Bdellovibrio bacteriovorus: one gene and its partner. The protein of the gene in region 2 interacts with the protein of the main gene of each other region in a pairwise test. Links are inferred from orthologs where the notes say so. Each region holds a gene or a part of one and is shown on either strand. Other genes may lie near its edges.

Region 1 (3,243 bases), on a different replicon or contig from region 2:
CATAGGCAGGATCCTCTATGTAGGCTCTAAACATTAAGAGTCAGCGGAGGACTGCTATGTCAGAATTGGCGCAACAGGAATTTTGCATCACGCTCAGTGATTTGGCCGCTTTTATCGGAACCACTCCGGTTAACATTAAGAAAAAAGCCGAAAAAATTCTTTCCAAAAAAATCAAATCTCCCTGGTTGTTACCCGAAGAGGTTCGCACCGTTCTTTTGGCTGAAGGTTATAAATACCCTCAGAAAGTGATCTCTGTCCAAATGCTTAAAGGCGGTGTTGCCAAGACGACGTCCGTGTTAAACATGGGCTTAAGAGCAGCCATGTACGGCGCGCGCGTTTTGTTTATCGATTTAGATCAACAAGCCAACTTAAGCTTTGCCCTTGGGGTTGAAGACGAAGAAGTTCCGGTGTGGGTTGATATCGCCGAAAAACGCAAAAGCATTGAAGAGTGCGTGCGTTTTATTGAGCCTCATGTGGACTTAATTCCTTCGTCATTAAATAACTCGGTGTTAGACCGAGTCTTGATGAATTCCAATCGCAACTGGGCCCAAGTGATTAAGGCTCCATTAGAAAAAATTAGACACCGCTATGACCTGATTTTGATCGACACGGCCCCGGCGCTCAGTGCCGTGAATACAGCCGTCACCGTGGCTTCAGATGAGATCATTTTACCGGTGAACCCTGATAAATTCTCATTCTTAGGGTTACAGAAAAACCTGACGGAGTTAGAAGACATCAAGAGCGACTTTTCGTTAGATTTCACTCGTAAGATCCTATTCACGAAATTTGATGGGCGAGAAAACACCAGTCATGAACTTTTGCAAAAGTGCATTGATTCTTTTGAAGATTCGCTGATGAAGGGCTATATTCGCACTTCCAGCGAGGTCAAAAACTCGATCCGTTCTGGAAAAAGCCTTTTTGCCGGGAAATCCCCGGTGAAAGAGGACTATGACATTGTGACCCGCGAAGTACTTGGTTTTGCATAAAAAGGAAGTTTCCGATGCCACAGACAAAAGAATACAAAGGTAAAAAAGGCTCTTCTTCATCTTCAAAACGTCGCCCGCGCCATGAGATGGCGGATAAGCTGAATGACGAAGCGGTGGATGCTGTTTCCTCAGAAGAAGCCGTGTACGACGGGGCTGAGGCCGAAACAGAAGCTGAAGCCATTAATACGGAAGCCCTGAATGAAGGTGTATTCCCTGAGGGGCACTCACAAGTTTATGTGGCTCCCGATGATACGTCCGAAGAAACAGCCGCAGAAAAAACTTACGAATCATTTCATCAAAAACAAGAAGAGCCTCAAAAAGTTCACTTGGAGTTTTACGGCAGCGACCTGATTCGCATGAAAGCTCCGAAAGTGATGGAGCTTGCCGACACCGTGGCTGATGAATGGGTGAAAGACGGCGAGTTCCAAGGTTTGCCTGTGGGGAACCCATTTGCGCAATTGGCTGCGTCTAAAGCTTTGCGTAAAGCCAAAGATGTTGAAAAAAAATTAGAAGAAAAAGGCGTCTTTATGATGGCGCGCATGGGTTTAGATTATTTGAAATCTAAAATCGACAAGAAGTAGTATGAATCGCGCCTCGAGAATTTTTGAAACCATCTCTAAAGCATTAACCCCGGTGCATATCGAAATCGATAACGAAAGCGATATGCACTCAGGGCCGCCGAATCGCGAAACTCATTTTAAAGTTTTAGTGGTCTCTGCCGCTTTCGAGGGCAAATCCCGTATTGATCGCCAACGAATGATCAATGATCTTTTAAAGTCAGAGCTTGAAAACGGTCTGCATGCCTTAACGCAAAAGACCTTAACTCCAACGGAGTGGGAAAAACAAAAAGCGGCTTTAAACTTCGAATCCCCCAATTGCCTGGGGGGCTCGAAACACGATCCGAAATAGGTACTGCTTCAGCTCCGACCCGCAGGGCCTGCGCTCTGCTCCTGCCAGCGCTAATCCTCAAATTCGTTTAATTTTGATTTTAATTCGGAAAGCAGTCTTTTGACTTCCTGCAGCTGTTCTTCTTCCGGGGAAAGCTTTGTCGACATTTCTTCAGTAAGGGTGTCCCAGGTACTAAGGGCATCTTGCAGATCTTGATTCAGGCGACCAAACAGCGGACGAGATTTCTTAGTAGCGCCGCCACCCCCTTGGGGGGCCGAAGCCAAAGAACTTTCGTCTTTTTTGAAGGGCGAAGGCCCCTTTGTTATGCTGTCGTCACTCATTCGTCGTTGAATCTTCTGTCTATCTAAGTTGTGAATTCTTCCTCAGTCCTTTGAGGGTCCACAGTTTGTAGAACCGAACTCCATTTGACAAGTATTTTCAGACTGGTACATTACGACCTTTAACTGCTAATACATCCCCAAGGGAGTGTGACATCATGTCTCAAGAGATTATCTACACAATGAAAGGTGTAAGTAAAGTATATCCTCCAAATAGATACGTCCTAAAAGACATCTATTTGTCTTACTTTTACGGAGCCAAAATCGGAGTTTTAGGTCTGAACGGCTCTGGTAAATCCACTTTGCTTAGAATCATGGCAGGTATCGACCATGAATTTATCGGGGAAGCCTTTCCTTCAAAAACAATGAAGGTCGGTTATTTCGAGCAAGAACCCCAGCTTGATGAGTCTTTAACCGTTAAAGAAAACATCTTTGCTGGCATGGGCGAACTTCCAAAGTTGATGAAAGAATATAACGCCATCAACGACAAATTCAGCGATCCTGATTTAGATCCGGACGAGATGAATAAACTTATCGAAAAACAAGGCGTGATCCAGGAAAAATTAGAAGCCTTGGGCGCGTGGGACGTGGATCAAAAGATCGAAATCGTGATGGATGCCCTTCGTTGTCCAGATGGCGACATGGGCGTCACCAAATTGTCAGGTGGTGAAAAACGCCGCGTGGCTTTGGCTCGTTTGATCATGTCAGAGCCAGATATTTTATTACTCGATGAGCCGACGAATCACTTGGATGCAGAATCCGTGGCGTGGCTTGAACAATATCTTTCTAAGTTCCCAGGCACCGTGATCGCCGTGACGCATGACCGTTATTTCCTAGATAACGTGGCAGGTTGGATCTTAGAATTGGATCGTGGTGAAGGCATTCCTTGGAAAGGGAATTACACTTCTTGGTTAGAGCAAAAAGACAAACGCACGGCCAATGAAGCCAAAGACCAAGCCCGAAAAGCGCGCACGTTAGAGCGTGAGCTTGATTGGATCCGTCAAGGAGCGAAAGCTCGCCAGGCGAAATCA
Region 2 (3,297 bases):
CCAGAATTCTAAATAACTTTTCCTGGGTTCATAATATTGTCTGGATCAAAAACTTTTTTAATCCCGCGCATAAAGCCGATCTCGGCTTCGGAGCGTGTATAATTTAAGAATGATTTTTTAGTCAGTCCCACGCCGTGTTCCGCCGAAATGGATCCTTGATTTTTCTTAACGGCATCAAAAACCATGACGTCCACTTTGCGGCATTCTTTGACGAATTCTTCTTTGCTCATTCCTGGGGGACGTAAGATATTGATGTGCAAATTGCCATCGCCGATATGCCCGAACCATACCACCTCCCAGGTGGGATAGGCGCTGGCCAAAATCTTATCAAGATCGGCCATAAAGTTTGGCACTTTTGAAATCGTCACCGCAATATCGTTTTTGTATGGAGAGTATTTCGCTAACGACTCAGAAATGTCTTCGCGATAGCGCCAGAATGTGGCGGCCTGCACTTCCGACTGCGAGATCACTCCATCTGTGACCCAAGATTCTTCAAGGCATTTTTCAAAAACGCCCAAGGCATGTTCTTCATCTTGTTCATTGCGAGTTTCAACTTCCGCTAAAACATAAAATGGACTTTGCGTTTCTAATGGAGCCGCTAATCCTGTATTTTCTAAAACTTTTGCTAAAGCTTTGTCCGAAAACATTTCAAATGCGACGAGCGAAGTTTTAGTTTTAAATTCGGCAAAGATCTTCATCACGGAATCTAAACCGGGGACTGCCATCACTAACACTTTCATTGGCGGAGGTGCTGGGGCCAATTTGATTGTCGCTTCCACGATAAAGCCCAAGGTACCTTCGGCACCAATAAATAAATGGCGCAGATCATAGCCTGTGGCATTCTTTACCAAACCGTTATTCAGCTCCAAAAGCTCGCCTGTGCCAGTCACAACTTTTAAGCCAATCACCCAGTCACGAGTTAAACCATAACGAACGACCTTGATACCGCCGGCATTGGTGGAAATATTTCCACCCATTTGCGATGAACCCGTCGCGGCAAAATCCACAGGATAAAAGAGACCTTGTTTGTGCGCAAATTCTTGCAAGGCTTCAGTGACCACGCCGGGTTCAATCACCACGGATTGATCCACCGGGCTGAAATCTTTGATTTTATTCATTTGATCAAAAGAAACGACGACTTCACCTTGAGTGGCGACCGCGGAGCCGGAAAGGCCGGTGCGGCCCCCTGAAGGGACTAATGCGATTTTATTTTTGCGGGCCCATTTTACAGTTTTAACAACGTCATCCGCGGTGCGCGGAAAAAGAATGGCGGAAGCTTTGATATCAAAATAAGTGGTCCAATCTTTACCCCAGTACTTCAAGCTCTCTTCGTCGGTTTTGATTTGGTCTTTGGCTAAAAAATCAATTTCCGAAAAGGCCTGCGGTAACATGGACCCTCCTATTCTTCGTCGGGGACACTGCGGTGATAATCTCTTAATGTTCTGATTCTAAAGAAGGCGTAGGCCGGACACAAGCCCCAAGCAGAGGTGACCAGACCGTAGAGACCGATGTACGCCCAAAACGGACCACCCGCGATGGCGTATGCCGTCAGCAAAACGCCAAAAACAAAGCGGAGGATGCGGTCCCACAGGGCAACATTACATCTCATGTTATTTTAAAAGCTCTTGCAGTTCACCAGATTGGTACATTTCCATCATGATGTCAGAACCACCGACCAGTTGTTGGTTGATGTAAAGTTGTGGAATAGTGGGCCAGTTGCCGAACTCTTTGATGCCGGAACGAATTTCTTCGTCTTCAAGCACGTTCACATCGTGAAATTGCACACCGATGTCCTGCAAGATGGCGCAAGCACGCGCAGAAAAACCACACATCGGGAACTGTTGTGTTCCTTTCATAAAAAGAACAACTTTGTTTTGATCCAAAATACCCTTGATTTTGTCGTGAGTCGTAGACATGAGATACCTCTTTAATTAATTATTTAATTTTAGTCTTAATTGAGAGCGCATGAACCTCTCCCGTTTTTAATTCTGGACCAAAGCAGGCCATCACATGCTGATGTTGCTGAATGCGAGACAGGCCAGCAAACACCGGGCTTTCCACGAAAACTTCATAGTGATCCTGAGTTCCGGTTAAGTCGTAAACCTCGACTTTGCAATCGGGGTAATTCTGTTCTAAGCGCTCTTTCATTTGTACTGGTGTCATAGGAGGGGGAAAGTAACAAAAACCCTCCCTTAAGTCATCTTGAATGATGCATTGTATTAAGGATAGAGTGGTCCCCATGTTTGGACCGTCATATCGCCCCTTGAAAGTCTTCTCTTTGGCTCTGGTAGCCTTGGTTTTTTACTCCTTTGCCCGTGCCGAGTTCCTTATTTGGAACTGGGCTTTGTTTAAAACCAAACCTTTCCTCGATATTTTGTGGTCTTTCGTGGTGGGACTGCGATTTGATATCGCCGGGGTTCTTTCGGTGTCAGCGCCGATTTTGCTACTCTCCTTCTTTCCTTGGCCCAAAAATGGGAATCGCGCTTGGATGTGGGTGACGGGGTTTTTTTTCTGTCTTTTACATGTCCCATTTTTGGTTCTGAATTTGGTGGATACCGAATTTATCAATTTTGTGGGCCGTCGTTTTTCTTATGACGGTCTTTTTATCGCCAATGAAGTGCCGGGTAAATTTTGGAACTTTGTGGCCAGTTACTGGCTGCTTTTTCTGATCAACACCTTGCTCGTGATCTTTTTTGTGATCACTGTCGTGGCAGTTCTGCGCCGCACGCCCAAAAATCTTTATTGGTTCAAAGAACTTTCTCCTGGCAAAAAAGTTAAAGCGGGGATGGGGCATGCTTTGATTTGTTTGGGCTGTATTGCTCTTGCCGTCATCGGAATTCGTGGAGGCCTACAGAAAAAACCGGTGAACTTTGTGAGTGCCAACGTCTTCACCGCCCCGTTATTAAATAACCTTGTTTTAAATTCGACATTCACGCTGATTAAAAGTTACGGAGCACAGACCTTAAAACAAGAAAAGTATTTCAGCGATAAAGAAGAAATGCTTTCTCTTTTAAATGGTTCTTTGGGGCCTTCCCATATGGAAGGCAAACGTCCGACCCAAAAACAAAACATCGTCATTATCATGCTAGAAAGTTTTGGCGAAGAGTATCTTGGGCCTCATAACGGCAAATCCTACACGCCGTTTTTAGATCGTCTTAGCCAGAACGCATTGGTTTTCCGAAATGGGTATGCTAACGGGCGAAGATCCATTGAAGGCGTGGGCGCGATCATGGGAGGCATTCCGGCATTGATGGCTGAGCCGTTTATTTCTTCGCACTTTACTTCGAATTATTTTTT

Evidence for each region.
Region 1: the proteins of grxD (region 2) and AZI86_RS16760 interact in binary tests that used the Escherichia coli proteins (3 or more experiments, as listed by UniProt). The link is inferred for Bdellovibrio bacteriovorus from one-to-one orthologs.

The regions. Positions count from the first base shown.
Region 1 is NZ_LUKE01000005.1:123,005-126,247, reverse strand. What follows is about bases 314-3,231. They hold AZI86_RS16760 (BolA family protein), read left to right. Parts: upstream 314-1,568; coding sequence 1,569-1,895; downstream 1,896-3,231. Other genes in these bases: ettA (energy-dependent translational throttle protein EttA), read left to right, coding at 2,371-3,231; AZI86_RS16755 (hypothetical protein), read right to left, coding at 1,946-2,215; AZI86_RS19425 (hypothetical protein), read left to right, coding at 1,001-1,567; AZI86_RS16770 (ParA family protein), read left to right, coding at 314-986. Also shown: more of AZI86_RS16770, read left to right, coding at 57-313; more of ettA, read left to right, coding at 3,232-3,243. UniProt on the Escherichia coli protein: Transcriptional regulator that plays an important role in general stress response. Has many effects on cell morphology, cell growth and cell division. Acts by regulating the transcription of many genes, including dacA (PBP-5), dacC (PBP-6), ampC and mreB.
Region 2 is NZ_LUKE01000001.1:330,553-333,849, reverse strand. Bases 264-3,235 are described here. They hold grxD (Grx4 family monothiol glutaredoxin), read right to left. Parts: upstream 1,917-3,235; coding sequence 1,611-1,916; downstream 264-1,610. Other genes in these bases: AZI86_RS01570 (LTA synthase family protein), read left to right, coding at 2,240-3,235; AZI86_RS01575 (BolA/IbaG family iron-sulfur metabolism protein), read right to left, coding at 1,936-2,163; AZI86_RS01585 (YgaP family membrane protein), read right to left, coding at 1,400-1,609; AZI86_RS01590 (FAD-binding oxidoreductase), read right to left, coding at 264-1,391. Outside these bases: AZI86_RS01595 (M35 family metallo-endopeptidase), read left to right, coding at 1-16; more of AZI86_RS01590, read right to left, coding at 9-263; more of AZI86_RS01570, read left to right, coding at 3,236-3,297. UniProt on the Escherichia coli protein: Monothiol glutaredoxin involved in the biogenesis of iron-sulfur clusters.